3 regions of the Bilifractor sp. LCP19S3_H10 genome follow, and region 1 is predicted to be linked to each of the others. Evidence: predicted binding sites of a transcription regulator. Region 1 holds the regulator's gene; each other region holds the start of a gene.
The links. The regulator Rex, encoded in region 1, represses fermentation and respiration genes when NADH is low (regulators of the CRP and FNR family bind a similar motif). The targets are predictions, from matches to a motif close to ATTGTTAANTANTTAACAAT.
Positions count from the first base shown of each region.

Region 1 (9,875 bases):
CCGGTTTTCCTTTTTCCGAAGTCTCGCCTGTTCTTCCTTCTGTGCTTTCCAGTCCAGTTTTCCGGAGCCGGAGGAATCCGTGGCTGCCGCAGGATTTCCATCTGCGGCGGTCTGTCCGGCCGGCGCTGATCCGCAGACTCCTGATTCGGAGCCGGAAGAGGAGAGAGACGCTGTCCCTGCCGCGCCGGAATTCTTTCCTCCCGCGCCGTCAGACGCGGGAGAGGAAGCATAGGCACGCGTCAGCTCTTCTTTTTTCTCCATGTAATAATCGTAGTTGCCGATATAGTTGACCAGAGTATGATTGGTCAGCTCCAGAATGCGGGTCGCCGTCTGATTGATGAAATAACGGTCGTGGCTCACATAGAGCACCGTTCCGGTATACTCATTCAGGGCATCTTCCAGTATCTCCTTGGAGATGATGTCCAGGTGGTTCGTCGGCTCGTCCAGAATCAGAAAATTTGCCTCCGAGAGCATCAGTCTTGCCAGGGATACACGCCCGCGCTCGCCGCCGCTGATCGAAGAGATCTTTTTGTACACATCATCGCCGGTAAACAGGAAGGCAGCGAGGACATTGCGGATCTCTGTTTCGGTCAGAGAGGGGTAGTCGTCTGCGATCTGCTGAAAAATCGTCTTCTCCGGGTCAAGCAGCTGCTGCTCCTGATCGTAATACCCGATATGGACCTTGGAACCGAGTGCGATTTTTCCCTCATCCGGTGTCAGAAGGCCGTTGATCATCTTCAGAATCGTGGACTTTCCGGTTCCGTTGTCACCGATGATTGCGACCCGTTCTCCACGCTTGATCTCAAAGGACTGATTCCGGAAGAGAAGGAGCCCCGGAAAAGACTTGGACAGACCGGTCACAGTGAGCACATCCTTGCCGCTTTCCGTCCTCGGCTTCAGCTCAATGCGCATATCCGCGCTGACTTCCTGCGGTTTTTCCAGTACCTCCATTTTATCGAGCATTTTTTCTCTGGATTCCGCGCGCTTGATGGACTTCTCCCGGTTAAACTGTTTCAGCTTCGTGATGACCGCTTCCTGATGACGGATTTCAGCCTGCTGCTTCGCCCACGCGTTGTACTGTGCCTTGCGCACGATCGATTTCTTCCGGCTGTATTCGTTGTAGTTTCCCTCGAAGCTCATGGATCTTCCGTTTTCGATCTCGATAACCCGCGTGACGATGCGGTTCAGGAAATACCGGTCATGAGAGACGATGAGCACAGTTCCCGGATAATTGATAAGAAAATTCTCCAGCCACTCGATGGAGGAGAGATCCAGGTGGTTGGTCGGCTCATCGAGAAGCAGGATATCCGGCTTTGTCAGCAGGAGCTTTCCCAGAACGACCCGTGTCTTCTGACCGCCGGAGAGGGAGCCCAGACGGCGGTCAAAATCTTTTTCCTCAAATCCGAGTCCCTTCAGGACGCCTGTGATCTCGCTCTCCGCCGCATATCCGTTCTGAAGCTCAAACTCATGCATCAGCTCTGTATAGCGATTCATCAGCGAAACGGCCTCTTCGCCCGTGACCGTGTCCATCCGGCGCTCCATCTCCCGCAGGCGCTGCTCCATATCAAGGATGTCCTGCTTTGCCTTCCGGACCTCCTGGTAGATCGTCTCGTCTGATTCCATGTCCTGGTACTGTGCCAGATATCCCATGGTCTTGCCGTGCGTGACGGTGACTTCTCCGGTGTCCGGGCTGAGAGCCCCGGTAATGATCCGGAGCAGCGTCGATTTGCCCGCTCCGTTCACACCGATCAGAGCGGCCTTGTCCCTTTCTTCAATATGAAAGGAAATATCCTTCAGGATTTCCTCTGATCCAAATGTCTTGCTGATATTCTGACAGGAGAGAATCATATCTGTCCACCTCACACATTCGTAGCTTTTCCTGTTTGCGCCCCGCCGCCTCTCTGGCGGAGCATTTACCTTCCAATTATACCGAAAAAAACCGACAAAGCAAGGGCGGCAGGAAAAAGAGAAATACTTTGACAAAAATTAGACAATTACATATAATGGTAGTAGCTTCAAGGAGGTTTTCTTATATGAGTCAGAAAGAGATTTCGAAAGCCGTTATCAAGAGGCTGCCCCGTTATTACCGGTATCTCGGTGAACTGCAGGAGGCCGGCGTTGAGCGGATTTCTTCCGGTGAACTCAGTCAGCAGATGAAGGTGACCGCCTCTCAGATCCGGCAGGATCTGAATAATTTCGGCGGTTTCGGGCAGCAGGGCTACGGTTATAATGTGCAGTATCTTCGGGAGGAGATTGCCAAAATTCTCGGACTGGACCGCATACACAATATTATTATTATCGGTGTCGGGCATCTGGGACAGGCTCTCGCGAATTACACGAACTTTGAGAAGAACAGTTTCCGTATCATCGGGCTCTTCGACAATAATCCCGAATTGAAGGGCAAGGTCATCCGCGGTGTTCCAATCCGTATGACGGAAGAGATTCCGGCCTTTCTCCGGGAGAATGATGTCGAAATCGCGACGCTGACGCTTCCGAAGGAGTATGCCATTGAGGTGAGCAAGATGTTGATCGAGAACGGCATTCACGCCATCTGGAATTTTGCGCACACCGATCTGAACCTTGTGGTGCCGAAGAATGTGGCTGTTCAGAATGTTCATCTGTCCGAAAGTCTGATGCGGCTGTCCTACAACCTCAAGACACTCGAAGAGAAGTAGACACCTGCCGATACAAGACGATACAAGAGCCCCTCGCGTAGATGGGGGCTCTTTTTGGAACAGAAAAGAGAAACATTATCGGATCACATAAATTGGGGCAGAGAAGAGAACGGTTATTGGATCTCATGAATTGCGCTGTCCTTCAGCAGAAAGGGAGGATACAGAATGAAACTGATCTTGAGTGCAAGGCAGCATCAGGACGCAGACCGAAGCGCTGTCGCGGCGGGGATGCCTTCCATGGTCCTCATGGAGCGGGCGGCACTTGCCTGTGCATCAGAAATTGAAAAACGGCAGTATGATATGGATCGGGTCCTCGTCGTCTGCGGAACGGGAAACAACGGCGGAGACGGAGTCGCCGTTGCCCGCATTCTCTGCGAGGAAGGATACAGCTGCACGGTTTTTCTTGCCGGACCGGAGGAAAAATTCAGCGAACAGCTGAAACAGCAGCTTCACATCATCGAGGGTTTTCCGATTCCGGTCATCCGCGCACGCAGGACGCCTGGCGAGGAGCTGGCGGATTTCCATCCGGAGGATTATTCTCTTATCATAGACGCTCTCTTTGGAATCGGACTCAAGCGTGACATCACCGGAATCTATGCCGAACTCATTGACCGGATCAATCATTCCGAGCTTCCTGTCGCCGCTGTCGATATGCCGTCCGGTGTCAACACCGACTCCGGCATGATCATGGGGACGGCTGTCCGGGCGGATCTCACCGTCACCTTCACAACCGGAAAGGCCGGGCTCTACATCTATCCCGGAGCAGCCTGTGCCGGAAAGGTCAAGGTAAAGCAAATCGGCATTCCGCTTTCCAGAAAGATCACAAAAGCCTGCCAGCTGTATACCATCGAACACAGTGATCTTGATTATCTCCCGAAGCGTGATGAATCCGGAAACAAGGGAACCTTCCGGAAGATCCTCGTCATCGCCGGATCACGGAATATCTGCGGGGCGGCATATCTTTCCGCAAAGGCCGCACTTCTGACCGGTGTCGGAATGGTGAAAATCTTTACAGAAGAAAATAACCGCACTCCGATCTGCGCAATGTTCCCGGAAGCTCTCATTTCCACATACCGGGATGGTGCAAAAGACTTTCCACAGCTTGCAGCGGATATGAAATGGGCGGATACTGTACTGATCGGTCCCGGACTTGGAACCGGCGATACGGCGCTTTCTCTTATGCGGGAATTCCTTCGTCTGAATCAGGAAAGAAAAATACCTGCAGTTTTTGACGCTGACGCGCTGAATCTCATCGCGGCGCACAGCGACCTCCTTCGGGAAATCCGCTTTCCCTCCGTTTTCACACCACACGTTGGTGAAATGAGCCGTCTGACCGGCATCGCACCTTCGGATATCAAGTCATCTGCCGTCAGCATCGCAAGGCATGCTGCCGAGGAGGTCCGCAATACGGTGGTTCTGAAGGACGCCGCAACCATCACAGCGCTCCCGAATGGCAGCTGCTTCCTGAACCGGTCCGGCAACAGCGCACTTTCCACAGCCGGGAGCGGAGATGTCCTGACCGGAATCATTGCCGGTCTGACCGCGCAGCACGGAGATTATACCGGTGTCGCTGCCGCACTCGGAGTCTACATTCACGGAAAATGCGGAGAGCGGGCATCCGAGAAATATTCAGAGGCCTCCGCGACTGCCGGAAACATTCTCGAATTCATCCACGAATTTCTCTGATGAACCGGCGCCGCGCCTTTTCCGCTGTCACCTCAAAGGGAGACAGAGCTCTGAAATTTTCTGCTTCTTTGCTGCTTTGACTCTCTTTGTATCTGCTTTGAGCCGATTTGACTCTCTTTGCAGCCGCCTTGACTCTCTTTGCAGCCGGTTGACGATCCATCCATTCAGTGATATATTTTTAAAGTAATGTTAAAATTAGCGCGAGTTATGAAAACCGCCGGACTTTGTATACAGCTTGTGGTGTTGTATACAGTATGGCCGGTTACCGTATCCGGCGCTGAATTCATATACTATTTACAATTTAATGAGGAGTGAAATTTTATGTCAGGACATTCAAAGTTTGCGAACATCAAGCACAAGAAGGAGAAGAACGACGCGGCTAAGGGTAAGATTTTTACCATCATCGGCCGTGAAATCGTGATTGCCGTGAAAGAGGGCGGACCGGATCCGGACAACAACAGCAAGCTTCGTGATGTAATCGCAAAAGCCAAGGCCAACAACATGCCGAACGATACCATTAAGCGCGGTATTGAAAAGGCTGCAGGTGCCGCGAACGCGGACAACTATGAGCACATCACCTATGAAGGCTACGGTCCCGGCGGAGTTGCCGTAATTGTCCAGACACTTACAGACAATAAGAACCGCACGGCAGCAGATGTCAGAAGCGCATTTTCAAAGGGAAACGGAAATGTCGGAACACCCGGATGTGTTTCCTTTATGTTTGATGAGAAGGGACAGATCATTGTCAGCAAAGAGGATTATGATGGTTCCGCAGATGATCTTATGATGCTCGCTCTTGACTGCGGCGCGGAAGATTTCAATGAAGAGGAAGATTACTATGAGATCCTGACTGCTCCGAATGATTTCTCTGCGGTTCGGGAAGCTCTTGAGAAGAAGGGCATTATCATGTCTGAGGCGGATGTCGTCATGCTGCCGCAGACAAAGACCGCGCTGACGGATGAGAATGACCGCAAGATGCTTCAGAGGATTCTGGATCTTCTGGATGAAAGCGATGACGTTCAGAATGTGTACACTAACCTCGACGGAGAGCTCGACGAGGAGTAATTGAACTGATATGATCACAAACCGGTCCCGACCTGCAGATTTTTTCGGACCGGTTTCTTATAACTCTGAACAAATAAGGAGTAAACGATGTCTATTCTACAGGCGATGATTCTGGGGTGCATTCAGGGTATTGCATCCTTTCTTCCTGTCAGCAGCTCCGGACATCTGGTGCTGGCCGGCAGTTTTATGGGAATCAGCACCGGGCTTTCGCTGAAGTTTCTGACGCTGATGCATATCGGAACTCTGGCAGCGGTATGCCTCGTTCTGAAGGATGATCTTTTCCGTCTGTGGAACGCGCTCACCGGTCTCATCCGGGACGGCATATTCAATCTGATCACCTATGTACAAAACTTTGGACATCCGGAGGATGGAGAATACCGTCCGATGCTGAAATCCGCTTACCGCAGACTTGTGGTGTATATGGCGGTTTCCATGATTCCGACATTTCTGATTGCCCTGATTCTTCGTCGTTTCGCCGAAATCGGCGCCCGGAATCTTCTGATCACCGCCATGGGATTTATGGTTACCGCACTGATGCTGATGGTATCCTCGTTCTCGGATGACCGGAAGAAGAAACCGAAAGGCACGAAGTATTCCGACGCCTTAATCATCGGCGCATTCCAGGGAATATCAGCGGTTCCCGGGGTGTCCAGAATCGGCATGATCATGGCAGGATGCAGTCTCGCTGGTTTTTCCAGAAAATACACGATCCGGTATGCCATGCTGATCAGCATTCCGTCGATTCTGGGCGGACTGATTCTTGAGGGGCCGTCGCCGGTATCTGTCGGGAAGACCGTCGGCATTGGACCGTGTATCGCAGGGATACTTGTCGCTGCAGCAGTCGGATACCTGGTACTCCGTTATACAATCCGGTTATTGAACAGAAATTTAAATCGTTTTTTTGCAGTTTATTGTCTGGCGGCAGGTGTATTATCCATCATTGCATACCTGCACTGAGACAAATGATAAGAGGAGTGTAATCATTGGCACGTAGTAAGGGGAGACAGGAAACCGCGTCCGGCGTTTCCGCAAAAAGCAGAGTCCGGAAGACTTCAGCGACGGGGAAGCTGAAATCATCCAGAACTTCCGTTTCGTCGGGCAGATCCTCCGGAGGGAGCGCGTACGGAAGAAGTTCCTCTGGAAAGGGCACTTCAGGAACGGGTTCCTCCAGACGGCGTTCCTCCGGAAGAACATCCGGCGGGTCCGCATCACAATACCGGACATCCGGTTATTCCACGAAAGCCAAGGCAAAGCGTGAAACAGAAATCAGACGTGACGTCGGGATTCTCCTGACTCTCGGCATCAGCATTCTTCTGTTTCTTTCCTGTATCGGTCTCGCCGGTCCGGTCGGATCCGCTCTGGCATCGCTGGCATTCGGCCTTTTTGGAATCACCGCATATATTTTTCCTTTTCTGCTTCTCTATCTGGTGATTTTCCTGATGGCAAACACAGCTTCTCCGGATGTCACTCGAAGGGTAACCTCGCTGTCAGGATTGTATATCTTTATCTGTGCTTTTGCGCAGCTGATCCTCAGCGGATATGAGAAGAGTGCCGGACCCGCGCAGATCTTCCGCGAGTGTTCCAGATACCACACCGGAGGCGGAATCATCGGAGGAATACTGGTTCTGCTGTTCGGAAAGGGCTTCGGTATGATCGGTGCCTATGTCATTGTGATCCTGGCGCTGATAATCTTTGCGCTTCTTCTTACGCAGAAATCTCTTTTTTCGCTCATACGTGACCGCAGCGACTATCTCTATGACACCCGCGACATTCGTGAACAGGAGAGAGAAGAGCGCCGGCTGATCCGTCAGGAAAGAAGAGATGCGGCGATCGCGAAAAAGGAGCGGGAGGCGGCGCTTCGCATGAAGACCAGAGAACGACAGGCTGCGGCCGAGGAGACAACCCGTATGGCCCGCCGTGTCGAGCCTCAGACGATTCCGCATCCTGACAGAGATACGGATTCCGCTGCGAAGCTATCTGCGCCCGTATCAAAGACAACCATTGACGCGGCATCTCTTGCGCCGATCATCTCGGAACTGCAGACCGCTCAGACGCCGGACAGCAGCACTACCGGCAGTGGAGACAGCAAAACCAATAACAAGGCCATCCGTAAAACAGATGACAATACCAATAAAAGCAGCAATAACAGCAGCAAGGACAGATATAAACCGGACCATTCCTTTGATCCTGAGACCGGGGAGATTATTGAAGACGAAGATAACCTGGAAGATGATTTTCTGATTACACCTGAGGCAATTCCGGATGACATCATCAGCAATGGAACAGGCAGAATGGAAGCTTCCTCCGCACCGGAAGGAGAGTCTCTTCTGCCATCCGCCGGTCAGGGAAACCATTTCGATGAAGCCGCGGGCAGTCCATCACGCGGCACGGCTGTTGATACCGCTTCTGCCGAGAACGAAAGAGAACAGACAGAACAGAAGACCCATTCGAAAGAGAATGGAGTTCTGAAGGAGCACGTAAATCCGGAAGAGCACACAGAACCTGAGGCGATAAATACCTCTCAAGAGAAGAGCGGCCGTAAGGCAAGGACCTCCGCAGGCGGCGCAGAAGAAATCCAGGTCCCGGAACAAGAGGAAGAAATCGCGGAGGAATATGTTTTTCCCCCCATTGATCTGCTCAATCCTCCGAAGCCCAATCAGAGAGGCGACTCGAACGAGCATCTTAAGGCGACAGCCGCAAAGCTCCAGCAGACACTTCATAATTTCGGCGTGGAAGTCACCATCAACCACATCAGCTGTGGCCCGACCGTCACACAGTATGAGCTGACCCCGCAAATGGGCGTGAAGGTCAGCAAGATCCTGAGTCTTCAGGACGATATCAAACTGAACCTGGCCGCCACCGATGTGCGGATTGAAGCCCCGATTCCCGGCAAGGCCGCGATCGGAATCGAAGTCCCGAACAAGACAAATACTACAGTCAGCATGCGGGAGCTTCTGGAATCCGAGGCTTTCCAGAAAGCCAAATCAAAGCTCGCGATCTGTGTCGGAAAGGACATCGCCGGAAAGCCGGTTATCGCCGACATCGCGAAGATGCCGCACCTGCTGATCGCCGGAGCCACCGGTTCCGGTAAATCGGTCTGTATCAACACCTTCATCATGAGCATCCTCTACAAATCCAGACCGGATGAGGTGAAATTCATCATGATTGATCCGAAGGTCGTTGAGCTTTCCGTATACAACGGGATACCGCATCTGTTGATCCCGGTCGTCACAGACCCGAAGAAGGCTGCGGGCGCTCTGAACTGGGCCGTCTCAGAGATGACGGACCGCTACCAGAAGTTCGCAGAGATGGGCGTGCGCGATCTGAGGGGATACAATGAAAAGGTAGAAGCGATGCCGCCGGATGAAAACGGTAAAAAGCCGAAGAAGATGTTCCGTATCGTAATCGTTGTGGACGAGCTTGCGGACCTTATGATGGTCGCGCAGAATGAGGTGGAGGATGCGATCTGCCGTCTGGCTCAGCTGGCCCGTGCCTGTGGCATTCATCTGATCATCGCGACCCAGCGTCCTTCCGTCAATGTCATTACCGGACTGATCAAGGCAAATATGCCTTCGAGAATTGCTCTTTCCGTAACCTCGGGTGTTGATTCCCGAACAATCATTGACATGAATGGCGCGGAGAAGCTTCTTGGAAAGGGTGATATGCTCTTTTACCCGCAGGGCTACCAGAAGCCCGCCCGTATTCAGGGTGCTTTTCTGACGGATGAAGAGATCGCAAACGTAGTCAATTATTTAAAGGAGAACCACAAGGTCCTGCACTTTACACAGGAGAACATGATGCAGATTCAGGAGGCAATCGACAAAAACGCCGCCGGATCTGTCAGTCCAAGCGGAGACGCGATGGACACGGATTCCTATTTCACGGATGCCGGAAAACTGATTATCGAAAAGGATAAAGCTTCGATCGGTATGCTTCAGCGGGCATTCCGGATCGGATTCAACCGCGCTGCCAGGATCATGGATCAGCTCTGTGATGCCGGTGTCGTCGGAGAAGAAGAAGGAACAAAACCACGCAAAGTCTTGATGTCGATGGAACAATTTGAGAATTACCTGGAGGAGAATTGATCAATGAGGACTTGCACAAACTGTGGCGCGCAATTTCCGGATGATGAACTGATCTGCCCCGTATGCGGACACGAGGTACAGCTCGTGCCTGACTATGTCACGATTGAAAGCAAGATTCAGGAAGACAAAAAAAGAAAAGAGGATGAAGAACAGAGACGCCGTGAAGAGATGGAACGGGAACAGGCGATCGAAAAACGGAAGCAGCAGATCCGCCGCAAGATCCTCCTGCTGGTTGTGCTGATTGCCGCGGCTGCTGCCGCTGTCATCATAACATCGGTATCGCTTCATCTCAGCAAACAGCACGGGTCCTTTGCCTATCAGTATGAAAAAGCGCAGAGCTCCTATGAAATCGGCGATTATGACG
Region 1 covers NZ_JBQKFT010000002.1:39,679-49,553, forward strand. The annotation lists gene ACTQZS_RS02065 (ABC-F family ATP-binding cassette domain-containing protein) at 1-1,848, opposite strand, end outside; gene ACTQZS_RS02070 (redox-sensing transcriptional repressor Rex) at 2,034-2,675, shown strand; gene ACTQZS_RS02075 (NAD(P)H-hydrate dehydratase) at 2,841-4,361, shown strand; gene ACTQZS_RS02080 (YebC/PmpR family DNA-binding transcriptional regulator) at 4,683-5,426, shown strand; gene ACTQZS_RS02085 (undecaprenyl-diphosphate phosphatase) at 5,514-6,383, shown strand; gene ACTQZS_RS02090 (DNA translocase FtsK 4TM domain-containing protein) at 6,410-9,511, shown strand; gene ACTQZS_RS02095 (FN3 associated domain-containing protein) at 9,515-9,875, shown strand, end outside.

Region 2 (9,875 bases), on a different contig from region 1:
GCTGCGTGCCGCGCACAGCCAATAGCCAACAGCCAACAGCCAACAGCCAACAGCCAACAGCCAACAGCCAACAGCCAACAGCCAACAGCCAACAGCCAACAGCCAACAGCCAACAATCACATTATAGTTCATCACGCATGATATGGCAAGTTGTTCAAAGGATTGCCGTGTCATTTATATTTTATTATGCGTTTTTACTATTTTCGTCGACTGTTTCGTACAAAAACAGATATTTACTCACCTCCAGTACTCCAACCCGGATACTTTTTTATGCTTCATCTTTATCAAGCTGAGAGGTGCAGTGCGGACATCTTGTAGCCTCAAGCGGAATCTCAGACTTGCAATACGGGCAGATCTTCGTGACCGGTTTTTCCTCTTCCTTCTGCTTTCCGACAAGTTTGTCGGCGCCCTCATGCATTTTGTTGATCGTTTTAATTACCAAGAACAGCACCAACGCGATGAGCAGGAAATTGATGACGGCAGCAATAAATGTGCCAAGTCCAAGCACCGGTGCATCCTTTCCGGCGCCCATCGTAATATTCCACTGATCAAAGCTGATGCCGCCTGTTATCACAGAGATCAACGGCATAATGATATTGTTCACCAGTGCATTTACAATGGCGGTAAAAGCACTGCCAATGATAATGCCGACCGCCATATCCATGACATTGCCGCGCGAAATAAACGCCTTAAATTCCTTCATAAATCCCTTCATTGATTCTTCCTCCTCTGGGCTGTACCAGTTTAAAGTATCTGTTTCTACCGGTGTTCTGCACGTACCGGCTTAATCTGATTATAATCAATTCTCCTGTGCCGCACAACGCAAAAATAAACTCCTGTGGCAAGGCCTCCGGGCCTTGCACACAGGAGTTTACGATTTCGATTATCTATCAGAGCTGCGGACCAGCGGAAACCAGAGCCTTACCTGCTTCGTTACCCTCATATTTTGCAAAGTTCTTGATGAATCTCGCCGCAAGATCCTTTGCCTTCTCATCCCAATCAGATGCAGAAGCATAGGTATCGCGAGGATCAAGAATGCTGCTGTCAACACCCGGAAGCTCTGTCGGTACCTCAAAATCAAAGTACGGGATCTTCTTTGTCGGTGCCTTCAGAACATCCCCGTTCAGGATGGCATCGATGATACCACGGGTATCCTTGATGGAGATACGTTTTCCGGTTCCGTTCCATCCGGTATTAACAAGATAAGCCTTTGCTCCGCTCTGCTCCATTCTCTTGACCAGTTCCTCTGCATATTTGGTCGGATGCAGTTCAAGGAATGCCTGTCCGAAGCACGCAGAGAAGGTCGGTGTCGGCTCAGTGATTCCACGCTCGGTTCCTGCAAGCTTTGCAGTGAATCCGGACAGGAAATAATATTTTGTCTGCTCCGGTGTCAGAATAGATACCGGCGGAAGAACTCCGAATGCATCGGCAGAAAGGAAGATGACATTCTGTGCTGCCGGGCCGTGAGAGATCGGCTTTACAATCTTCTCAATGTGATCGATCGGATAGGACACACGGGTGTTCTCTGTGACACTCTTGTCCGTGAAATCAATCTTTCCGTTCTTGTCTACCGTTACGTTCTCAAGAAGAGCATCTCTTCTGATTGCGTTATAGATATCCGGCTCAGAATCCTTGTCCAGGTTGATAACCTTTGCGTAGCATCCGCCCTCATAGTTGAATACTCCGTTGTCGTCCCAGCCGTGCTCATCATCACCGATCAGCAGACGCTTCGGATCAGTGGAAAGTGTGGTCTTGCCGGTTCCGGACAGGCCGAAGAATACAGCTGTGTTCTTGCCGTTCAGGTCTGTATTCGCGGAGCAATGCATGGATGCGATGCCCCTCAGCGGCATGAAGTAGTTCATCATAGAGAACATACCCTTCTTCATCTCTCCGCCGTACCAGGTATTGATAATAACCTGCTCCTTGGAGGTTACGTTGAAGACAACGGCTGTCTCGGAGTTCAGGCCAAGCTCTTTGTAATTCTCAACTTTTGCCTTGGATGCGTTGTAGACAACGAAATCCGGCTCAAAGTTTGCCTCTTCCTCAGCATTCGGCTTGATGAACATATTTCTTACGAAATGTGCCTGCCATGCAACTTCCATGATGAAACGAACAGCCATTCTGGTGTCCTTGTTCGCGCCGCAGAAACCATCAACGACATAGAGCTTCTTGTTGGAGAGCTCCTTCTTCGCGATTTCCTTAACCGCCTTCCATGCCTCAGGAGAAGCCGGATGGTTGTCATTCTTGTACTCGTCGGATGTCCACCATACTGTGTCCTTCGAGTTCTCATCCATAACGATGAATTTATCTTTAGGAGAACGTCCGGTGTAAATACCGGTCATAACATTAACCGCGCCGAGCTCAGTAACCTGACCCTTGTCATATCCGGTGAGTTCCGGCTTTGTCTCCTCCTCAAACAGCTTCTCATAGGATGGATTGTATACGATTTCTGTTGTTCCGGTAATGCCGTACTTTGTTAAATCTACGTTAGCCATTGAATTGCTTCCTCCTTTTACAGAAATACTCATGAATCACCTGGTATCTGGAAGTCATTCCCGGGTTTCCCGCATCTTCCGCATCTTCAGCAGAGCGGAACGATAAACAGCTCCTCCGATATCTGTGTGATCAAATATAACTGCGTAATCTTCTACGGAAATCATTTTACATGATTCCAACCTTAATGTCACCAACATTCGTCAAAACTGTGGATTTCGACAAAAATTTGTCAATTGTATCCTGAAAAATACATTTTTTCACAATGAATGCCTGCCGATTGCTAAAATGCAAGCAACACAGCAATTCTGAAGCTGACGGCTTCATCCATGTAACTGCCGCCTTTGAGAATACCTCTTTTCCTTCATAATCAGGAAGGAATCGGGCTGCCGGATTGTTCCTGTCCTCTCAGGATAATCTTCGGTCCTCCGGTATGCTCTACATATTCCTTTGTCACCACAACCTCACTGATGTTGTCATCCTTTGGGATCTCATACATGATATCCAGCATAAAATCCTCAATAATTGCCCGAAGCGCACGGGCACCGGTATCTTTATCAAGGGCCTTTTTCGCAATGGAATGCAGCGCACCGTCGTCAAAGACAAGCTTCACCCCGTCAAGCGCAAGAAGCTTCTCATATTGCTTCAGTATCGCGTTTCTGGGCTCACGAAGAATCTTAACGAGCATATCCTCGGTGAGGCTCTCGAGAGAGAAAATAATCGGAAGTCTTCCAAGGAACTCCGGGATCATTCCGAAGGCCCGGAGATCTTCATTCGTTACCTTCTGCAGAATATCAGGGTCCTCTTCATACCGGTCCTTCAGATCTGCCTGGAATCCCATGGACGATGTGCGGTTCAGGCGCTCCCGTATCACATCCTCGAGGTCCGGAAAGGCGCCGCCGCAGATAAAGAGAATGTTCTTCGTGTTCACCGTCTCAAGAGGAACCATGGCGTTCTTGCTTGTGGCCCCTACCGGAACCTCTACCTCACTTCCCTCAAGAAGCTTCAGAAGGCCCTGCTGAACTGCCTCGCCGCTCACATCTCTCTGACTGGTATTTTTCTTTTTGGCAATTTTGTCGATCTCATCGATGAAAATGATGCCGTGCTCCGCGCGGTCCACATCATTGTCTGCCGCCGCAAGAAGCTTCGACACAACGCTTTCGATATCATCTCCGATATATCCGGCCTCTGTCAGACTCGTGGCATCCGTAATGGCCAAGGGCACATCCAGCAGTTTTGCCAGCGTCTGAACCAGATAAGTCTTTCCGGACCCGGTCGGACCGATCATCAGCATATTTGATTTCTCGATCTCTGTCCCGTCCTTCATCTGCTCCGGAGTCTGAAGAATTCTCTTGTAGTGGTTATACACTGCAACAGACATCACCTTCTTTGCATGCTCCTGACCGATGACATATTCGTCCAGTTTTGCCTTAATGATATGTGGTCTCGGCACATCCTGCATTGTGAGCTTCTTTCTTGGTGTCTTCTGTTTTTCCTTCTTTTTATGGTCGCGGGCAGGCATGCCGAAACCAAGTCCGGACAAATCGATCATGCCGATGTTCGGCGGAAGCTTGCTCAGCATCTCATTCATTCCGGGATTCTGTATTGCCTCGAATCCCTTCTGCATGCAGTCCGTACAGATGTACATCCCGCCGGGCAGTTCGATCTGCTTCCCCGTGCTGCTTTCCGGACGATGACACATCATGCAGTAATGCCCGCTGTGACGCTTTTCTTCATCGTCCGTATCCTCTTCCCGCGTCTTCCATGTTCCGGCAGAAACGGATGAATTTTTTACGTCCCCATTTACCTCGTCCGGAGTTATTTCGTTCTGGCCCTTATCAGCCGCATCCCCTTCGTCCGCATTCTTCTCCCCGGAATCCGGCACTTCCCGAAAATCTCCGTCAATAATATCCTTATCGTCAATCATAATTATCCTCTCAGTATCCGAAAAATTGTCCAAAGATATCTCCGCTGTTGTCGTTTCCGCCCGGCTCTGTTCCCGGCATACCCGAAGAATTGTTATCCTGTCCCTGGTCCTGCGAATCCGGATTCTGAATGCTGCTGATCGCATCACTTGTCCCCAGAGTTACCTTCACCGTCTGTTCCTTATAGGAGCTCCCGCTCGCCCGCTGTATCACAACCGGAACTTCCTCACCCGAAGAATAATACTTCAGCCGGTTTTCCAATTTGGAATATGAAGTAACACTCTTGCCGTCAAATTTTGTGATCACATCTCCCTTCCGGATTCCCGCCTGATCCGCAGGTCCTCCGGATACCACAGACGTAACACAGACGCCCTCCGGCATGTTATAGATCTGTGAGTACTCGCTGGTGACATCTGCGCATGTGATTCCCAGATAGCCTCTCTCATCGTCATCCAGCCGTGTTCTGGTGTTCTCATTCATGAGATCCTCCAGAATCGGTTCCGCCTTTGCCATGGGGATTGCAAAACCCACATTATCTACAGAAGCCTGTGAGCCATTACCACTTCGCTTCGCCTCATTGATGCCGACCAGCTCTCCTTTCATATTCAGGAGCGCCCCTCCTGAATTTCCGGAGTTGATGGCAGCATCTGTCTGAATCAGACCGTCTGAATTGAATGTATTTGTGCCATCAGACAGCTGAAGCGACCGGTTAAGCGCACTGACATACCCGCTTGTCACCGACTGGCCGTATCCGAGCGCATTTCCGATAGCCACCACCTGCTGACCCAGAACAAGTTTATCAGAATCCCCGACGGTTGCCACACGGATCTGACCCATTGTATCATCCGAGATATCCGAGAGTTTTACCGCAACCACTGCAAGATCATGATCCTCGTCGAATCCCTTGATCTGTGCGGAAATAACCGACTCATCCACAAATCCCACGGATACCTGCGTCGCGCCTTCTATCACATGATTATTTGTAGCGATCAGAAGCTCCGAATCATTTTCTCCGATAATAACGCCCGTTCCGGCTCCCTGGACCTGATATTTCTGTGTGCCTCCGAAAAAGCTCTGCATTTCTTCTACGGACATGGTAGAAATCGTCACCAGCGACGGCATAGCGGCCGATGCGACCTCTGCGACCGACATCTCCTGATCCTTGCCTGTAGACGCAATATCCGGCGTAAGCGCTGTCCCGGAAGAAGCCGTGACATTTTCCGTCTCATCCGAAGCATCCTTGCCGGAATGGTTCGGGGTATCTGTGTTTTCTCCTGCCGATGCCGATGAATAGACCGGGTGGATCAGGTTTCCGACATAATTAACGCCGTAGGCAACCAGCCCCGCGATCAGGCCGAACACCACTGCCATGGCTGCAACCGTTGCCCAATGTCTGCCGCTGCGTCGCGGTCGTTTCACCCGGTGATCCTGGTCAAGATTTTTCCGTCCTTTCCGGTCCCTTCGACTGCTGCCAGCCGAATAATCAGAATAGTCATTTCTGCCTCGGCCGGACCAGGGATCTCCCCTGCCCTCCTCCTGATGAGCGTCGGCATCTTCTTCCGTTCTGTGCTGTTCTCCCTGTCCTTCTCCGTTTCCGGTATGGTCACTGTATCTCCAGTAATTTCCGTCACTTCCGCCGGACCAGGGATTATTTCCTTTCTGTTCCGATCCACCCTGCCGGAGTTTGGGGTTCACCCAGCTGTAGGTCGTCTTCGCTTCCGCATCCCGATTTCCGCTCTTTTCCTTTTGAGACGAATCTGGTGTTCCGGTGTTCTCTTCCGATGACGAAACGGAATTTCTATCGTTGTGTATATCACTCATATGCAAGCTCCTCCGTTCTCAACGCCAGTATAGCGTGAAAACCCATTAATATACGTATTTTACCTGTTATTTGTGTAGAATATGTGAAAACAGTAAGCAAAACTGCGGTAATCCTCTGTGCTGCGAACACATACCAGATGGCCCTACTGATGTAGGAAATATGTGTGAGGCAATCATCTGCGTGTCGCATCAGCATAGCTTATTTACATGGTCTGTCCTCCACTTTATGCCATATCGGCACAGATGAAGCCCCATGCACTTTGTCATGACATGCATGGCATAAGCTCCGCCTTATGCCATATCGGCACAGATGAGACTCGCCGCATGTGCAGAGAATGCCCCGGCAGCCGTTTCCATATGGCTTTCCGGGGCATTCTTGTCACCTTCTGCTATGCATTTCTCATATCCATGCGCATCTGGATAATAGTATCAGGGTAACAGTATCTGTATAATCGATACGATTGCCTTCCATTAAATGCTTACAATCGATACGGTCACCTTCCATTATCCGCTTATATCCGCTTCTCATGCCCACATCCAGCAGCATACCGTGCCATCGGCAGGCACCTTTACCTCTCCCGGAGAGGGACAGCCTCCGTTTCCTCCGAAAATACCTTTGCAACCGCATCCAGGGCCTCTTTCTCATCGCAGCCTCTGCAGCAAAGTACAACCTCATCTCCATCCTGCAGACCTGCCGCAAGCAGACTGAGTACACTTCTGGCATTTGCTGTGGAAAGACCCCCGTTGTATTCTAGAAGGATCTCGGATTGAAAACGGAGCGCCGTCTCGCTGATCCTGCCGGCGGGTCTCAGATGCAGCCCGTTTTTCCCTTTTATTACCATTGTTCTGCTGACCATTTCTGTTTCCTGCTGCATATATCTGCCTGGCACTTGCCGGAATGCTTTTCTCATGTGCTCATAACGGCTGCCTACGAACTGGTTCCGCCTTTATCACTCCCGGAAGAGGAGCTTGCTGTCGCCTTTTCCTTCAGATGTACCGGTATCGAAACCTCATCATCCAGCGATACTCCCGACGGAAGCACAAATGATATATTTACGGTATAATCGCCTGTATCCTTGCCCTTGAGATCGATGGAAGCCTTGATGTCTGACGTCTTCAGATCATCGATCACAGATCCCGCTCCGTTCAGCCGCACCTGTATGCTGGTCTGGTCATACGAGATCGTCAGATCCGGATCCAGGTTATTTGTAGCTATATCATCCACATCCAGCGTGAATTCCTTGGTTTCGTCCGAAAGAATCGTAACGGTTACCGTGACCGTACCTGCCGTGCTCGATGCCAGCCGCAGACCGTCCGGAAGCACGTCACTGAGTTCAACTTCCGCCGTAACATCCGAGGAGGCATCTGACACAGATACATACCCCTCCGGAATCGTGATAATATTCCCGTTTGCCGCAAGCTGGCTCAGTGCGTCGTCTGTTCCAACCACGGTAATTGTCTCCGGTGTCGTGCTCACAGCCGTTACGTTATATCCCTCGGCCGGTTCTCCGGAGTACTCAACCTTCATCCCGACACCGGATTGCTTCTTCCACAAATCTACATATACCGAAACATCCGGCACACCGCCATCGAACGTCAGATCATCCTGAACTGTCTCCTGGGACAGCGCTTCGCCGTTCTTGTCCATGATCTCGAGCTCTGCCTTTCGGTTTCCATCCTGCGTCATGCCTGTGACGTCGATCTTGGCGACCACGCTGTCAATCTCATTGATGATGGATTCCGGTCCGTTGATCACTATTTTCTCCGGATTCGGAGTCGCGATTCCCACCTCGTAGCTGGATCCCGGAACCGAACTTCCTGTGTCCACACTCACAGCGAATTCCTTGCTCGCGACATCTTCAATCGTAATCGGTATTGCCGTTCTGGACAGTGTCACATTTGAAGCCGAAATACCGGGAACCGTGACCGATAATGGAACCATGACAGGATCGCGGTCAAGATCAACAATCTGCGTCAGATCGGCCGTAACGGTGATATTGTCCGCGGAGATTTTCTTCAGCTCCGACCGGTTTCCCTTCACATATACGGTAACTGTCTTGTACTGATCCTCGATCATGTAGATCTGTTTTCCGTTTGAGATGTACGATTCATTCGCCACCGTAATGTGAACACTGTAAGACTCTGTCTCCACAGGATCATTGATGTCCACTACCGAGTACCAGATGACAATCGCTATCAGTAATGCCAGCAACTTGTATCCGATATTGGAACGCAGACTAGCTAGGATTCTTCGTATCACGGTTTCTGCGTCCCCCTTTCAGTATGCGGATTTTATCATTGTACAGCACCTGGACATCCTGCAGAACCTCGCGCAGCTGGCTCGGAGAAATCGCCGTGTGAAGCCGTCCATTCATGGCGTAGGATACGCTCCCGGTCTCCTCCGACACAATGATCGTCAGAGAATCTGTGATCTCGCTGATACCGACACCGGCACGGTGTCTGGTACCGAGTTTTTTGCTCAGCTCCATATTGTCAGAGAGCGGCAGATAACAGGTAGCTGCCGCAATCCGGTCATTCTGAATAATAACCGCGCCGTCATGAAGCGGGGTGTTATGTTCGAAAATATTAATCAGCAGCTGACCCGACACAATAGCGTCCAGACGAATACCGGTGCTGATATACTCATCCAGCAGCGTCTCCTTCTCGATAACGATCAGGGCGCCTGTCTTCACATCACCCATTTCAAAACAGGCCCTGACCAGCTCGTTTATCGTGTGGTTACTGAATCGCTTATTGTCCTCACCGGTTTTGCTGATGGAAAAAAAGGAGCGCAGTACGTTGCTGTGTCCCATCTGCTCCAGTACTTTTCGGAGCTCTGGCTGAAAGATGATGACAATTGCCGTAAAAGCGACGACGCTCAGATTGCCGAGAAGCCAGACGATCACTTCCATATGCAGAATGTTCGCGACAATGACAAACGCTCCGATAAACAGAATTCCCTTCAGCAGAGTGTACGCGCGGGTGTTCCTCATCCAGATGATCAGCCGGTAGATCAGAAAAGCCAGAAGCAGAATCTGGATAATATCAATGACCTGAATTGTCTTTGGCGGCTTCAGCCATGAAAGGATGTAATACTGAAACCTGCTCAGAAAAGCATTCATATGATTCTCCTTCTTCTCTGACTTAAGCCGGATGACGCCCGGAGCAATCCTCAGCCTGTACAGCCTGTGGCAGAAAGCAGCCTGCAGCTATGTACGACAATATGGCACATCCGTTTACCTTCTGATGATCCTGGTCTGTCCCATATCCTCTTCCCGGGCGTTTGCTTCATCTCCGGTTTTTGCTTCATCTCCGCTCTCAGGAGAAACCGGATCCAGTCGGATTGTCTCTCCCCCAATGTCCGAATTCCTGTCCTTATGAACATCTGCACGAGTCTGACGGTCCTCACTGTCTACGGTAAGGTTTATGGTTGTCATCTTCTCATCTTTGTCTGTGTTCCGGGCAGTACCAGGTGCAGAACCGTCAAGGCCATTTTTCCGGCCGTTCTGGTTTGTATTCAGAGATTTCAGGGATTCTTCGAGTCTGGACTGAAGATTGATCCCCTCAAATTTCTTCTCATAGATATTGTTCTCCCGGGTGACAAAACGCTTCTCATCCGCGTCTGCCTCCACCTCT
Region 2 covers NZ_JBQKFT010000015.1:30,233-40,107, forward strand. The annotation lists gene mscL (large conductance mechanosensitive channel protein MscL) at 269-715, opposite strand; gene pckA (phosphoenolpyruvate carboxykinase (ATP)) at 891-2,495, opposite strand; gene clpX (ATP-dependent Clp protease ATP-binding subunit ClpX) at 2,864-4,420, opposite strand; gene ACTQZS_RS11490 (trypsin-like peptidase domain-containing protein) at 4,431-6,239, opposite strand; gene ACTQZS_RS11495 (HPr family phosphocarrier protein) at 6,809-7,096, opposite strand; gene ACTQZS_RS11500 (CdaR family protein) at 7,168-8,499, opposite strand; gene cdaA (diadenylate cyclase CdaA) at 8,477-9,361, opposite strand; gene ACTQZS_RS11510 (hypothetical protein) at 9,476-9,875, opposite strand, start outside.
Region 2: a site for Rex is predicted at 2,711-2,730, ahead of pckA (phosphoenolpyruvate carboxykinase (ATP)). Genes of this name have one in related genera too.

Region 3 (9,875 bases), on a different contig from region 1:
ATCCGTGTCAATGTACTTGGAAAAAAGGGCGAGCTGAAGAATCTGATGAAAGCCATGAAGGATGTGGCGCCGGAGGATCGTCCACGGGTCGGGCAGCTTGTTAATGAGGCGAGAGATACAATTTCGGAGAAACTGGATGAGGCAAGGCAGAAGATTGAACTGGAGCAGATGAATCTGCGTATGAAGCAGGAAACCATCGATGTGACGCTTCCGGCGAAGAAGGCTGAGATCGGTCATCGTCATCCGAACACAATCGCACTCGAAGAGATGGAGAGAATCTTTGTCGGAATGGGATACGAGGTCGTTGAAGGACCGGAAGTTGAGTACGACGAGTATAATTTTACAAAGCTGAACATTCCGGCGAACCATCCGGCCAAGGACGAGCAGGATACCTTCTACATCACAAAGGATATTGTGCTGCGTACGCAGACATCTCCGGTTCAGGCCAGGAGAATGGAGCAGGGAAATCTGCCGATCCGTATGATCTCACCCGGACGGGTATTCCGCGCGGACGAGGTGGATGCTACTCATTCTCCTTCCTTCCATCAGGTGGAGGGCCTTGTCATCGACAAAAATATTACATTCTCAGATCTCAAAGGCACACTGGAAGAATTCGCAAAGGAAATCTTCGGACCGGACACGAAGACAAAATTCCGTCCGCATCACTTCCCGTTTACAGAACCGAGTGCAGAGATGGATGTCAGCTGTTTCAAGTGTGGTGGAAAGGGATGCCGTTTCTGCAAGGGCGAGGGATGGATCGAAATCCTCGGATGCGGAATGGTTCATCCGCATGTACTGGAAATGTGCGGCATTGATCCGGAACAGTACACGGGCTTTGCGTTCGGAGTTGGACTTGAGCGTATCGCACTTCTGAAGTATGAAATTGATGACATGCGCCTTCTGTACGAGAACGATGCGCGGTTCCTGAAGCAGTTCTGATGATCCGGAGAGATAGAAACGGAACATGGATGCGCCGGGTTCAGAGAAATAAAAGACTGAGGCATGGATAAAGCCGCAGGCATGGATAAAGCCGCAGGTGAGGATAAAGCCGCAGGTGAGAATAAAGCACAGGCGAAGACAAAACCCTGATCAGATATAGGAGAGAAAGAATGAATACATCTTATTCATGGATAAAAAAATACGTACCGGATCTTGATGTCACCCCGCAGGAATATTTTGATGGGATGACGCTTTCCGGAACAAAATGTGAGACCTACGAGGTACTGGATAAAAATCTGAAAAATATTGTGGTCGGACAGATACGATCGATCGAGAAGCATCCGGATGCTGACCATCTGGTGATCTGCCAGGTGGACATCGGGACCGGGACGATACAGATCGTGACCGGCGCACCCAATGCGCACGAGGGCATGCTTACCCCGGTTGTTCTTCCCGGAGGCAAGGTGGCCGGCGGACATGACGGAAGCGCACTTCCTGAGGAAGGCATCGAGATCAAGGACGGTATGCTCCGCGGAGTTCCATCGCACGGAATGATGTGCTCGATTGAGGAGCTTGGAAGTTCGAGAGAATTCTATCCCGAGGCGCCGGAGAACGGAATCTATGAGTTCTCAGAGGATGACGGGGTGAAGCCCGGCGATGACGCGATCGCAGCACTCGGGCTTCACGATGTGAACTTCGAATATGAAATTACCTCGAACCGTGTGGACTGCTACAGCGTGATTGGTATTGCGAGGGAAGCAGCAGCTACCTTCCATCAGAAATTTTACCCGCCGGTGATCAGGGAGACGGGCAACAACGAGGATGTCAATGACTATATCAGGGTAACCGTTGAGGACCAGACTCTATGCCCGCGTTATACGGCAAGAGTCGTGAAAAACATTCATCTGGCACCGTCGCCGAAGTGGATGCAGAGATGTCTCGCTTCAAACGGCATCCGTCCCATCAATAATGTCGTGGATATCACGAACTATGTGATGGAGGAATACGGGCAGCCGATGCATGCTTACGATCTCGATACGATTGCCGAGAAGCATATCATCGTGAGACGGGCAGATGACGGGGAGAAATTCACCACTCTGGACGGAAAAGAATACACGCTGGATTCCTCGATTCTGACGATCCGTGACGATGAGAAGGCGGTAGGCTTGGCCGGAATCATGGGAGGTGAAAATTCCATGATTACGGACAATGTACACACCATGCTTTTTGAAGCAGCCTGCTTTGACGGTACCAATATCCGTCTTTCCTCCAAAAAGATTGGAAACCAGACGGATGCATCCAGAAAATTTGACAAGGGTCTCGATCCGAATACTGCCCTTGAAGCGATGAACCGCGCCTGCATGCTCATCGAAGAGTTCGGGGCAGGAGAGGTAGTCGGCGGAGCCATTGATATCTACCCGGTTAAACGAGAAGAGTCGAGAGTTACGTTTGAGCCTGACAAAATCAACCGCCTTCTGGGCACGAACCTTTCAGCGGAGGAGCAGTTGAAGTATCTTGCCTCTGTGGAACTCAGATATGATAAGAAGACGAATGAGATCGTGGCTCCAACCTTCCGGCAGGATATCCACAGGACCTGCGATATTGCGGAGGAAGTTGCGAGATTCTTCGGTTATAATAATATTCCGACGACACTTCCGACTGGAGAGGCGACCACTGGAAGACTGTCGTTCAAGAACAGGGTTGAGGCGAAGGCAAGAGATGTGGCAGAGTACTGCGGATTTTCTCAGGGGATGTGCTACTCCTTCGAGAGTCCGAAGGCTTTCGACAAGCTTTTGTTCCCGGAAGATGATCCGGTCAGAAAGGCTATTGCGATTTCCAACCCGCTGGGTGAGGATTTTTCGATCATGCGGACTACTTCTCTGAACGGCATGCTGACATCCCTTGCGACCAACTACAACCGCCGCAACAAGGATGTCCGTCTCTATGAACTCGGAAATATATATATTCCGAAAGAACTGCCGCTGACAGAGCTTCCGGATGAGAGAATGCAGTTTACTCTGGGCTTTTACGGCAAGGGCGACTTCTACGATATGAAAGGTGTGGCAGAGGAATTTCTCGGACAGATTGGCATGCATGACAGGGTAGAATACGATGCGAAAGCCGGAAAACCGTTCCTTCACCCCGGACGCCAGGCCCTGATCCGATATGACGGAAATATTATCGGGTATCTCGGCGAAGTTCATCCGATGGTACTGAAAAACTACGGAATCGGTGAGCGCGCATATGTGGCTGTACTTGATATGCCGGAGATCCTTCCGTTCGCTTCCTTTGAACGCAAGTTCGAGGGAATCGCGAAATTCCCTGCGGTAACCCGTGATATTTCCATGGTGGTTCCGAAGGAAATTGAAGCCGCTGTTATAGAAAAAATGATCCGCCAGAGGGGCGGAAAAATCCTGGAGGATCTGAAGCTGTTCGATATCTATGAGGGAGAACAGGTTGAGGCAGGACATAAATCCATGGCTTATTCGCTGACATTCCGTTCCAGAGAAAAGACGCTGGAGGAGTCGGATATCGCGGCATCAATGAAGAAGATTCTGAACGGACTGTCAGGTCTCGGCATCGAACTCCGGCAGTAATGTAAGAGGAGAGGTAAAGGTGAAAATATACGCAATCCGGCATGGCGAAACATCCTGGAACAAAGAAAGACGACTGCAGGGGCAAAAGGGCAGTGATTTGGACAGCGAGGGAGTATTGCTCGCGGAGATGACGGCGGAAGCACTTCGGGAAGTGAAATTTGATATCTGCTACACAAGTCCTCTGGTTCGTGCCCGTCATACGGCTGAAATTATTCTCGCGGACCGCAAGGTTCCGGTGATTCTGGAACCGAGAATTGAGGAAATCGGATTCGGAGTCTGGGAAGGATTGTGCTGCGATGCGGATCATCCGGAGAGAATGCAGATTCCGCTGGATGAGTATATCCGGTTTCAGGAGGATCCGCTTCATTATATTCCGCCGGAGGGAGGGGAACGGATTCAGGATGTCCTGGAGAGAACGCACAATTTTTATGAGGAGCTGATTCACAACCCCGATCTGCAGGACAAAACCGTATTGGTATCCTCACATGGCTGCGCCGTCCGTGCTTTTCTGAACAATGTATACGATAACAAAGAGGATTTCTGGCACGGAGGTGTGCCGATGAACTGCTCCGTCAGCATTATTGACGTGGAAAACGGAGTGGGAAGGCTGGAGGCATCGGATCAGGTATTTTATCCGAAAAAATACTATCACAGTTTTTACAAGCATCCGTCAGATGCCGGTGATCAGAAGGAGAAAAAGAAACATGCCGATGAAAACAAGTGATTTCTATTACGACCTGCCGCAGGAACTGATTGCCCAGGACCCGCTGGAGGACAGAAGTTCCTCCAGACTGATGTGCCTGAACAGAGAGACCGGAGAGGTGCGGCACGAACACTTCACGCAGGTGATAGACCATCTGACAGATAAGGACTGTCTGGTCATCAATGATACAAAGGTGATTCCTGCCCGTCTTTACGGGACCAAGAAGGATACTGGCGCGGTGATCGAGGTTCTGCTTCTGACACGGAAGAAGGATAACATATGGGAGACGCTGGTGAAGCCCGGAAGGAAGTGCAAGGTTGGAACGGAACTTGTTTTCGGACACGAGGGAATCCTGACAGGCACCGTCGTTGATGTGACAGAAGATGGAAACCGGTTTATTCAGTTTCATTATGAGGGAATTTTCGAGGAAATTCTGGACAAGCTCGGAGAGATGCCTCTTCCGCCGTACATCAAGCACAAGCTGAAGGACCGCACCAGATATAATACCGTCTACGCGAAGAATGACGGATCGGCAGCAGCGCCGACGGCAGGACTTCATTTTACAAAGGAACTGCTTCAGCAGATCCGGGACAAGGGCGTGAAGATTGCGCATGTGACGCTTCATGTCGGACTCGGCACCTTCCGTCCGGTAAAGGTAGAGGACGTCACGAAGCATCAGATGCATTCCGAGATGTATATTGTAGAGCCGGATCAGGCAAAAATCATCAATGATACGAAGGCAGCAGGAGGCCGGGTGATCTGTGTGGGCACAACCAGCTGCCGCACACTGGAATCCGCGACAGATGAGAATGGAATCCTTCAGCCGGGCAGCGCCTGGACCAGCATTTTTATCTATCCGGGCTATCAGTTCAAGATTATGGACGGACTGATCACGAATTTTCACCTCCCGGAATCCACACTGATCATGCTGGTGTCCGCGTTTGCGGGTAAGGATAATATTATGAATGCGTACCGCATCGCTGTGCAGGAAAAATATCGCTTCTTCAGCTTCGGGGATGCGATGCTTATAGAATAACAGCAAAATCTCATTATTTGCGGTTTGCGGCCACCTGTGGCCGTAAACACGATTAAGGGCGGCTGTTCTGCTTATGCAGAACAGCCGCCCGAGCTTATACAGTGACCGCAGCGATGCCCATGGCACCTTTTCCGCCGTGGCAGGAAATGGTGCAGCCGGTCATGACGTATTCAGTATTTTGAAATCCGTTCTCGACAGCGATTTCCTTCATACGATCCAAAACATCCTGAGCCAGTCCCTTTCCATACATCAGATACAGGGTATCCTTGCGGCAGTCATAACGGCTGAGAAAATCCCGATAGAACTTATCGACAATCTTGCGCATGGAACCCCGGTATTTCCTGGTTGCGATCAGGTGACCGGTGCTGTCAATCTCGATCAGCGGTTTCAGATTGAGGATGTTGGCGGCAATGTATGAGGCATTGGATACTCTTCCGCCGGCCCGCAGATATGCGAGTGTCGCCGGGATAAACTGGCACTCGATATGATCTGAGATAGAGCGGAGTTCATCCGCGAAGGCACTGTAATCCGTGATCTGTTCCCCGCGTTCCCGGATCAGACGGTATGCTTCCGATATGTAAGCGGTACAGCCTCCGGATACAGACTTTGTATCAATCAGATAGACATCCTGAAAACCCTCGTCATCAATGGCAAGCCGGGCGTGGTCATATGTGCTTGATGCGGCGGCAGAGTAAGCAAAGTGATAAATCACACATCCGGGATGTTCTTCCTGCAGCCTGTGGAAAAAGTCGATGTATTCACCCTCGTTTACCGCAGATGTTGTCGGAATTCTTCCGGTTTCGTCAAAATAGTCAAATACGCGGTCAATCGGAAAATGACCATCGTCAAATGACTCGCCGTTCATAATGACATGCATTGGAACGACATGAATCTGATATTTTTGCACAAGCGATTCCGGAAGATCCGATCCGCTTTCTGTTGATATGAGAATCTCTCTCATATATATTCTCCTGTCCAGCGCCATGAATTTGGGTTGTTGCAGACGCTTAAACTCAGTATATCCTTTTTCGAAAGAAATGAACAGTGCAAAGCAGGAATTTTCGCTGTTCTTGCTGTTCCGGTCAGACAGTTGTTGGAAAATTGTTCCGTTTGTGGTGCTTCGGCAGGGTTGTTCCATGAAGACTGCCCTTGAGGTGCGGCGGATAATGTGAAAAAACTGTCTTTTCTAACTGTGATTGGTAACCAATGCGAAATTATATACAGAACCGGATGTAAACGGAAAATGGAGGAGGCGAAGAAACAGAAAGACAATAGCGGGAAAAGAAAATAGCAGAAAAATAATTTACATTTGTCACAAAAATGGTAAAATACAGATAGGTTGTTAAAAAAATATCATAAAGCGCGGTCCCTGAAAATGGAAACAGAAAGGCGTCTGGAAGAGGAGGAATGGGCTGATGAATTACGATGAAAAGTACAAGGAGAAACTGGTAACCGCCGAGAAGGCAGCTTCGGTAATTAAAAGCGGCGACTGGGTTGATTACGGATGGTGTGTAGGAACAAATGTTGCTGTCGATAAAGCCCTGGCGAAGAGAATGCCTGAGCTTCATGACGTGAACATCCGCGGCGGCGTTCTCTGCCATGCTCCGGCTATCTTCGGAATTGAAAATCCGGCGGAACATTTTATCTGGAACAGCTGGCATATGAATCCGGTGGAGAGACATTCGGTATCCAAAGGGTTCTGCTTTTATACGCCGCTTCGTTATTCTGAGCTGCCGCGCCTCTACAGAGAGAGCACGATGCCGTTGAATGTGGCAATTTTTCAGGTATCGCCGATGGACAAACACGGCTACTTCAATTTCGGTCCCTGCGCGAGTCAGATGAGCGCTGTTGTGGAGACGGCAGATATCGTAATCGCAGAGGTGAACAAAAACATGCCGGTATGTCTCGGAACCCGGGATAATTACGTGCACATTGACCAGATCGATATGATCGTTGAGGGAGATGATCCTGCGATTGACGAGGTGCCGGCAGGCGGAGAGGCCAGTGATGTGGATAAGGCGGTCGCGGAGCTTGTGGTTCCGGAAATCTCGGACGGCGCCTGCCTGCAGCTGGGGATCGGCGGAATGCCGAACGCGATCGGCAAAATGATTGCGGAAAGTGACCTGAAGGATCTGGGTATTCACACGGAGATGTATGTGGATTCCTTCGTGGATATGGCAGAGGCGGGCAAAATTAACGGGTCAAAGAAGAACATTGACCGGGGGCTTCAGGTGTATGCTTTCGGCGCCGGCACCCGAAGGATGTACGATTATCTCGACGGAAATCCGGAATGTATGGCTGCCTCTGTCGGATATGTCAACGACATCGATACCATCGGCGCGATTGACAATTTTATCTCTATTAATAACGCTGTGGACATTGATCTCTACGGACAGGTTAACGCCGAGAGCGCAGGGATCAAAAATATTTCGGGAGCCGGCGGACAGCTCGACTTTGTACTTGGAGCGTATAAATCCAGGGGCGGAAAGAGCTTTATCTGCCTGTCGTCCGCGTACAAGGACAAAAAGACCGGGGAGATCAAGAGCCGGATCCGTCCGACGCTGACCCCGGGAAGCGTGGTTACAGATACCCGCGCGAACACGATGTATATCGTGACCGAGTATGGAAAGGTCTGCCTGAAGGGGCTCTCCATGTGGCAGAGAGCGGAACAGCTGATCAATATCGCGCATCCGAAGGTACGGGATGAACTGATCCGTGAGGCGGAGAAAATGAACATCTGGAGACGGTCCAATAAGAGATGACATGCGGCGGCGATGTCAAGGAAAAAACTATACAAGATTGCGATCCAAATTTAGCAAGTTTTTTCCAAAATAAAGATTGATAAATATTTGACAAAAAGGCGGAATAGGGGTATGATGATTACATCGTTAAGAAATAAACGAGCATTGTTCCGGCGGTCTGAATCAGAAGACGCGGTACAGCGTTCCGGCTTTTTCCTGACGGTGATTCATGAGGATATACATATTTCACGTACTATAATATTTATTTTTTAAGGAGGCTTTAATATGGCTGAGAAAATTGTTATTGCTGGCGCCTGCCGTACTGCGATCGGTAAGATGGGTGGAGAACTTAGCACAGTTCCGGTTGCTGATCTCGGAACAATTGTTATCAAAGAGGCTCTGAAGCGCTCCGGAGTACCGGCGGATAAGGTAGACATGGTATACATGGGATGTGTACTTCAGGCAGGACAGGGACAGAACGTTGCCCGTCAGGCATCTGTAAATGCGGGAATTCCGGTTGAGGTTCCGGCAATGACTCTTAATATTCTCTGCGGTTCCGGACTTGCGGCTGTCAACATGGCAGCAGACATGATCCGTGCGGGAGAGGCGGAAATCGTTGTTGCAGGCGGCATGGAGAGCATGTCCAAAGCTCCGTACCTTCTGCAGAACGGACGTTATGGATACAGAATGGGCGATGGAGCACTGATTGATTCCATGACGCATGACGCTCTTACCGATGCATTCAACAATTATCATATGGGAATCACAGCTGAGAATGTTGCCGAGAAATACGGCCTGACCAGAGAAGAGCTCGACGAGTTCTCCGCAAAATCTCAGCAGAAAGCCTGCAAGGCAATTGAAGAGGGCAAGTTCAAGGATGAGATCGTTCCGGTAGAGGTAAAGGGACGTAAGGGCAAGGTTACCATCGTTGATACCGATGAGGGACCGCGCCCGGGAACAACAGCAGAAGGACTTGCAAAGCTTCGCCCCGCTTTCAAGAAGGACGGAATTGTAACCGCGGGTAATGCTTCCGGAATTAATGACGGTGCGGCAGCAGTTGTAGTAATGACAGAATCCAAGGCAAAAGAGCTCGGTGTAAAGCCGATGGCTTCCTGGATCGCAGGCGCGCTCGGCGGCGTTGATCCGGCTATCATGGGCGTAGGACCGATCGTAGCTACCAGAAATCTGCTGAAGAAGACCGGAATGACCGTTGCGGACTTCGATCTGTACGAGGCAAATGAGGCATTTGCTACACAGTCTCTCGCAGTTGCCAAGGAACTCGGATTTGATCCGGAGAAGCTGAATGTAAACGGAGGAGCAATCGCTCTTGGACATCCGGTAGGATGCTCCGGAACAAGAATCCTTGTTACCCTGCTCTATGAGATGCAGAAGAGAAAAGCGAACAAAGGTCTTGCAACTCTTTGCATCGGCGGCGGCATGGGCTGCGCTACCGCGGTAGAGAGATACGAGGAGTAAACGGAAACTTATCAGGAGCTGAAACGGAGCTGTTTTTCCCTGCACAGGGAGAGCCGTTTCCGGCTCCTGAATCATATTGGATAAGAAAGGGTTTCTATCATGGCATATGTTACATATGAAACCGAAGGCGCGGTAGCAATTGCCACTATTGACCGCCCGAAGGCTCTGAATGCATTAAACAGCGAAGTTCTTGACGATCTGGAGAAGGTGATTGAGGGCATTGATCTTGATACCATCCGTTGCCTCATCATCACCGGTGCCGGCGATAAATCCTTCGTAGCCGGTGCGGATATCGGAGAGATGAGCACCCTGACAGCTGCCGAGGGAGAGGCTTTCGGCAAGAAGGGAAATGACCTGTTCCGCAAAATTGAGACGCTCCCGAT
Region 3 covers NZ_JBQKFT010000004.1:38,417-48,291, reverse strand. The annotation lists gene pheS (phenylalanine--tRNA ligase subunit alpha) at 1-939, shown strand, start outside; gene pheT (phenylalanine--tRNA ligase subunit beta) at 1,110-3,536, shown strand; gene ACTQZS_RS04485 (histidine phosphatase family protein) at 3,556-4,260, shown strand; gene queA (tRNA preQ1(34) S-adenosylmethionine ribosyltransferase-isomerase QueA) at 4,247-5,275, shown strand; gene ACTQZS_RS04475 (DegV family protein) at 5,370-6,236, opposite strand; gene ACTQZS_RS04470 (butyryl-CoA:acetate CoA-transferase) at 6,691-8,037, shown strand; gene ACTQZS_RS04465 (acetyl-CoA C-acetyltransferase) at 8,302-9,492, shown strand; gene ACTQZS_RS04460 (enoyl-CoA hydratase-related protein) at 9,592-9,875, shown strand, end outside.
Region 3: a site for Rex is predicted at 8,113-8,132, ahead of ACTQZS_RS04465 (acetyl-CoA C-acetyltransferase). Genes of this name have one in related genera too.